Regions from separate parts of the Paenibacillus sp. MCAF9 genome, predicted to be linked through region 3. Evidence: riboswitches for the same ligand, from Rfam matches in the RefSeq annotation. Region 3 holds a riboswitch; each other region holds the start of a gene.
The links. A riboswitch is a leader RNA that binds a small molecule or an ion and turns the genes downstream of it on or off. The one in region 3 is predicted to bind cobalamin.

Region 1 (2,267 bases), on a different contig from region 3:
AGTTCGCGGAGCGACTCGTGAAAATAAATACATCCATTTCTCCGTCGTAACAATCTGCTGAAACGATACAAAGGCTAATAAAATGCACAATAAAGAGAGCATCATCGTCACACCATATAAAATAGCTTCCAGCGTGATCGGCTGATCCATAAAATAAAATAAAATATGCCGCCCGCGATGAGAAAACAGCGGGTTGAGAACAGCAACCAAACCGCCCATTAGAACATAATAAGGAAGCAGCTTAAGCAGCCGCTTCCCTTCGCCATGAATGACAATAATAACCGTAATCGCAGCAAGTGACGTCAATAAGAAAACAGGATGAAATAAGAGCATGCCGAATGTAATGACTCCAGCATAATAACTGAAGCTCGTAACCGGATGTACCGAACCGAACGCACTATTCATCGAATTTTGCTCCTATATCCTCGCCAAGATCAGTCGTGTACAACCATTCAATAACATCGCCTTCATTAACCTTGTAAACCCCAGCGCCCTTGTTAGGAAACTCACCGTTTACTCGGTACATCCAGCCGCTCTTCGCGCCCAAATCGAATTCGTAAATATTGTCGATGCCTTCGATATAAGCACCGCCTTTAACACCTCTGTATTCCATTTGTATTTTGTTTTTTCTCGTAATTTTCTTCAATACATCAAGAACGGTATCATCCTTCTTGAACTCTACGACTGTTGGAGCAAGCACCGTTCCCGTATCCTTGTCCGCGACAATTGAAATCGTAACCGTCTGCACAGGATTCGGCGTTGCAACAGGCGTGACGGGCTTTGTCGTAGTCGTACCATCTGTTTTGTTTGGTTTCGCAGAAGCAGTAGGCTTCGTTTTTGGATCATCCAATTTCGGCTCATTTGTCTGCTTCGGCTTCGGGGAAGGCGTAACTTGCTTATCGCCAGCGTTGTCAGTTGCCTTCGCTTGATCTTTATCTTCGCTAGGCAACTGCGTTGCCTCTGCCGTTTCTGATGCTGAAGTACTCGTTGGCTGCTCATCAGCGGCTTTCTCCGCTTCTTTTCCCACTTGTCCTTCGTTGCTGGTTTGCACTTGATTGGTATTGGAATTAACGTTTTGTGCCGGACTGGCACAGCCAGCTAATAAACCAATAAACAGCCATAGGATGATTAAGCTTGGTAACCATTTCTTGCAAATCTTTGCCATCGTCTGTTTTCTACTCCTTTTTGTCTCATTCACACAAACCTTAACAATAAAAAAAAGACCCCCTTCTATTAGGGGATCTGCATGTCGAATGTAAGAATAGCAACCGTATATAACTAAAATATATGATGCGTCCTGCAAAACGATTACGCCTCCACATTCTTTACCCCCGAAGAATGAGAAACAAAATAAAAAAGGCAGGTTTCCTGGCTCGTGCGTCAACGCGATTCTCACACCTTCCCATCCTTGAATCGGACAGTGGCATTTGCAGAGAATCACTCTTCACATACAGTGGCGGGACCGCGCCGGCATTGAACCGGACTTCCCTATTAAGCAAACAAAAGCATGCTTTTGTTTGCACCTTCTCTATTCAATTATGCGATTATTTAATCAATCATATCGGGATTGCTGGGGTTTGTCTATATGGGATTTGAATGATTCGATCGCAAATAGCAGCTGCATCCTCTTGATCATGGGTGACGAACATACACGTAATTTGGGCTTTGTGAAGCAAACGCTTCAGCTCCTCCCGAATGCTTTGCTTTAAGTGAGAATCCAAACTGCTAAATGGCTCATCCATCAACAGCATCAAGGGAGACGGGGCAAGCGCACGAGCAAAAGCAACACGCTGCTGCTGACCTCCGCTAAGCTCATGCGGATAACGCTTGACGAAATCATTTAACTGTATCAGCTCCAGCATTTCATCCAGCCGTTTGAATCTATCTTTTCTTGATAATCGATGTAAACCAAATAATATATTTTGACCGACAGTCAGATGAGGAAACAATGCATAATCCTGAAACACCATGCCTATGCCGCGCTGCTCAGGCTGAATAAACTGCTGATCATCTACTAAAACCCTGCCGCCAGCGGCAATACGTCCCGAGGCAGGAATCTCAAGCCCGGCAATAATCCGCAGCAGCGTGCTTTTCCCGCAACCGCTTTGACCAAGCACTCCAACAACTTCACCCTTCTGCATTTGCATCGTAAAGTTTTCTAATACACTCTTTTTCCCATTATCATAGCTAAAAGAAACGTTAGTCAGCTCAAAAAAGTTCATCTGGATTTCTTCTCTCCCAACCAATGATAAACAAAAACAGTTGCC
Region 2 (2,267 bases), on a different contig from region 3:
ATAAGGGTGCACTAATAACGTTTGCTGGTTTGCATGAAATTGACTATATCATCACAGATGAAGGTATAGATGCGGACGTTGTGGCGAGGTATGAGTCACAAAATATAAAAATGATGAAAGCAGCGCTTTCGGAAAATGGGAAGCGTACTAAAGGTAGGAGCTGAGCCGATGAGTTTGTTTGATTTGACGGGTAAAACAGCTGTCGTCACAGGTGCAGGGCGCGGACTTGGAGAAGCGATTGCGCTTGGATTAGCACGAGCGGGTGCGGATATCGCGCTTGTCACGAACCAAACGCCTGCTGACAAAACGGCAGCAGCGATAAGAGAGCTTGGACGCAAAGCGATTACAATTCAGACCGATATTGCTGACCGAACGAAGCTTGCTGGAATTGTTGATCGTACAGTTGAAGAACTGGGACGCATCGATATTTTGGTCAACAACGCGGGTATCATTCGCCGGACGCCAGCTGCAGAGCATAGCTACGAGGACTGGCAGGATGTACTCGACGTTAACTTGAATTCTGTATTTCTCCTTTCCCAGCTGGCTGGGAAACATATGATTGAACAGGGCTCAGGGAAAATTATTAACATTGCGTCGATGCTAACCTTCCAAGGCGGAATTAATGTTCCGGGCTATACGTCCAGCAAACATGCCGTTGCCGGTCTTACCAAAGCGCTTGCCAGCGAATGGGCAGCTAAAGGCTTGCAGGTAAATGCGATAGCCCCAGGCTACATGAGTACAGACAACACCGAAGCGCTTCGCGAGGATCCTGTTCGCAGTGCTCAAATTTTGCAGCGCATACCAGCGGGACGCTGGGGGACATCGCAGGATTTGATTGGACCAGCGGTGTTCCTAGCCTCTTCAGCTTCTGATTATATGAACGGCCATATCTTGGCTGTTGATGGCGGTTGGCTGGTTAGGTAATTGTATAAAAAACCAATAAGGCTTTCCTTTTGCAGCGCAGGCTGCTTGGAGGAAAGTCTTTTTTTGATATTATAATGATTTCCATTGTATGGTTATTATTTTGCGTGTATAGTTATTCGTGATCCTAAAAAATGCGATCAACAATTGAAATAAGTGGAAATAGGTGCTCTTGCGGTATAGCTTGAGCTTAAAAGGGAAGTCCGGTGCAAAACCGGCGCGGTCCCGCCACTGTAACAGAGGAGTCTAAGCGCTAACGCCACTGATCTAAACCGGTTGGGAAGGCAAGCTTACGATGATGATTCTGGAGCCAGGAGACCTGCCTATTTGAACGACACTGATTTTACCTACGGGAGATAGGGAGGTGTTAAGACAGAACCGTTGTTTATTAAAACGCCGGGCGTCTTTACCTTTGCTTCTTTAAGGTAACGACGCTCTTTTTTGTGCTTTTATTTCATGATAATTACATTTATTAGGAGGAAATATGAACGTGAGCAAACTGCAAAACAGTGTACTTGGATATCCGCGTATCGGCGAAAATCGGGAATGGAAAAAAGCGCTTGAAGCTTTTTGGAAAGGTGATTTGGACGAAACGGTATTCCTTCAAACGCTTGAAAGCATTCGCCTTAACAACCTGAAGCTGCAAAAGGATAAAGGAATTTCTTTAATCCCTGTTAATGATTTTACGTTGTATGATCAAATGCTGGATACTGCAGCGATGTTTGGCCTTGTGCCAGAGCGTTTTTCCTACGATGGAGGTCCTGTTCCCGTACAGACCTACTACGCAATGGCGAGAGGGACACAGGAAGCACAAGCCTGCGAGATGACCAAATGGTTTAATACCAACTATCACTATATCGTGCCGGAACTTGCGGGTGCTGCACCGGTACTGACGGAAAACCGTCCGCTGATTGCATACCGCGAAGCCAAAGAAAAGCTTGGCATTGAAGGTAAACCTGTCATTATCGGTCTATACACCTTCCTCAAGCTGTCGAAGGGCTACGATGCCAAGCAGCTTCCGCAGCTTATTGAGCAGTTTATACCGCTTTATGCTCAGCTGCTTAAGGAGCTTGAGCAAGAAGGCGTACAATGGGTGCAAATCGATGAGCCCATCCTTGTTACTTCGATTTCTGAGGAAGAGATGCAATGGGTTGAATCTATTTATGCAAGGCTGAACCAAGCAGCACCAGCGCTTAACATCATGCTTCAAACGTATTTTGAAGCGGTTGAGCATTATGAAGCTGTAGTTGCTCTGCCGGTACAAGCGATCGGTTTGGATTTCGTTCATGGCTTAGTGCAAAACTTGAAGTCGCTGGAGCAATTTGGTTATCCGAAGGATAAGCTCG
Region 3 (2,267 bases):
TCGGGCAGCTTAATGAGCGCTCATCCGAAATCCAAGAGATGGCAGGCACGATTGCTGCTATTGCAAATCAGACGAATTTGCTCGCTCTAAACGCTGCTATAGAAGCGGCACATGCAGGAGAGTATGGCCGTGGATTTGCAGTAGTATCAAGTGAAGTGAGAAAGCTGGCTGAACAGGCTTCGGCTCATGCGGGCCATATCGAAGAAACGATTAATGAGGTGCTAGCCTTGACTGCCGATGCTGTTGGCGCGGTCACTGCAGGAGAGCAAGAAATGGAACAAGGATTACTCATCGTTCAGGAGCTGAAGGTATCTTTTGACACGATATGGAAGGAATCCCGCCTTGTAGCCTCCCAAATTGAAGACGTATCTGCTTCAACGGAGGAGATGGCAGCAGGCAGCGAGGAAGTGAGCGCTTCCGTTGAATCGATGGCGCAGGTAGCCAAGGATACTTCAACTCATGCTGCGCAATCGGCAGCAGACACTGAGCGGCAAAATCAGCTCGCAGCTGAAACGCAGCAGCTTGCTTCATCTGTAAATGAGCTTTCGGAGGAGCTTCAGCGCTCGATTAAGAGATTCAAAATTGAGTAATTTGGAGCTGAAGTAGATTTATGATGAAATACTAGTCATAGGCGCATGAAATCGAATAGGGAATCGTACAAGTTGAAAAAAAACGGTCAGAACCTTTGTCTAATCCTTTCAAATTTGATACAATTCACAAAACAAGCACTTACAATTTCATAGAATAGCTAATATGGTGCTGCCGTGAATCTATCATTCACAAGCAGCTTAATAGGGAAGTTCGGTCAAAATCCGACGCGGTCCCGCCACTGTATCGCGGAGCAGACGATCATGTTGTCCACTGTCATATCATGACGGGAAGGAGATCGTCTAAGCAATGAAGCGAAGCCAGGAGACCTGCCATAGGAGCGCTCTATATTTCTCACGAGGATGGGAGGGAGATGTTTATTCGTGCTTTTGCAATAGGTGGATTCCTATGCTTCCATGCGCACGTGTTTATCCAAACATCTTTCCACAAACGGAAAGATGTTTTTTTGTTGCCAAAAATGATTAAAGGGAGAGAAAACATTGCTTAATTTTAAGAGATTTATGAAAAAGAGTTTGCCTGCTATTTTAAGTTTTGTATTGGTGTTTACTTTATTTGCACCTCAAGTAGGTAAAGCGGCAGATCATTCTGCGAATGCTTCATTGAATGAGATGATTGATAAGACGGTTGAGTATTATAAAAACAAGAAAAAGCCGTTGACATCGTGGGTGGAAATCGTAGCGCTTTGGGGCGCGGGCGTGAATTTGAACGACGGCAACTGGCAGCTGCCAAGCTGGGAGACACAGGAGCCTACAAATCCGGTACTAAAACCGGATAATGGAGGAACTGAGCATATCCGTTACATATTCGGATTGCTTGCTATGGGCGAAGATCCTGCTCATGCGTGGGAAACAGATCGCAATCTGTATGCCGAGCTGGCATCGCAGCAAGATGCTGCTACGGGAGCAATTGGTTCAACAAACAAACATATGTGGGCAATGCTTGCACTTGATACTGGCGAAAAGCTAGGCAGCAACGTTGGGAAATGGGATGCAGCTGCTAAGAAAAAAGCAGTAGATTTTTTACTAAGCAAGCAACTGGCTGATGGTGGCTTTGCTTACTTCGGATCGAAGTCTGATCCAGATATGTCAGGGATGGGTCTGCTAGCACTTGGAAACTATCAGGACGATAGTGCTGTTCAAGCGGCAATTGAAAGAGTGAAAAATTATTTACAAACGATAAAGCTAAACCAAGAACATATTATGTTTAGCAACAATAACTCGAATAGTCTATCCACTGTAGTGACCGGAATAACGGCCATTGGCGAAGATATTTTGTCTGATGCCTGGACAGTGAATGGTAAAACGGTACTCGATTCTTTCTCTTTGTTCCAGCTTCAGGATGGATCATTTAAATACCTACTTAGTGGCGGATCTAATGGAATGGCGACTGAGCAGGCACTTGTTGCTTTACTTGATATTAAATATCAGAAAACGGTATGGCATCGTTTAGAGGAAATTAAACAACCTATTTCTGTCAATATGAGTGTTGATGGCGTTACGGGTTCTGTTTATGGCAAGCAACCGGTAAACTTCACTCAAATTAAAAGGCCAACAGTGTTGGATGCGTTTAAGACCGCTTTGGATCATGCCTCACCAGCAATTTCCTACAATATTGTAGACAGCAGTTATGGCCCTTATATTAAAGGGGTTGCAGGACAA

Region 1: linked by a shared signal. The riboswitch ahead of AB4Z45_RS20050 (DUF4430 domain-containing protein) and the one ahead of AB4Z45_RS20605 (DUF4430 domain-containing protein) in region 3 are both predicted to bind cobalamin.
Region 2: linked by a shared signal. The riboswitch ahead of metE (5-methyltetrahydropteroyltriglutamate--homocysteine S-methyltransferase) and the one ahead of AB4Z45_RS20605 (DUF4430 domain-containing protein) in region 3 are both predicted to bind cobalamin.

What each region holds. Positions count from the first base shown of each region.
Region 1 is NZ_JBFREL010000013.1:111,065-113,331, forward strand. It holds gene AB4Z45_RS20045 (energy-coupling factor transporter transmembrane component T) at 1-405, opposite strand, end outside; gene AB4Z45_RS20050 (DUF4430 domain-containing protein) at 398-1,165, opposite strand; cobalamin riboswitch at 1,342-1,542, opposite strand; gene AB4Z45_RS20055 (ABC transporter ATP-binding protein) at 1,557-2,222, opposite strand; gene AB4Z45_RS20060 (ABC transporter permease) at 2,219-2,267, opposite strand, start outside.
Region 2 is NZ_JBFREL010000004.1:298,153-300,419, forward strand. It holds gene AB4Z45_RS09360 (DeoR/GlpR family DNA-binding transcription regulator) at 1-164, shown strand, start outside; gene kduD (2-dehydro-3-deoxy-D-gluconate 5-dehydrogenase KduD) at 169-924, shown strand; cobalamin riboswitch at 1,069-1,262, shown strand; gene metE (5-methyltetrahydropteroyltriglutamate--homocysteine S-methyltransferase) at 1,412-2,267, shown strand, end outside.
Region 3 is NZ_JBFREL010000014.1:124,280-126,546, forward strand. It holds gene AB4Z45_RS20600 (methyl-accepting chemotaxis protein) at 1-590, shown strand, start outside; cobalamin riboswitch at 738-939, shown strand; gene AB4Z45_RS20605 (DUF4430 domain-containing protein) at 1,089-2,267, shown strand, end outside.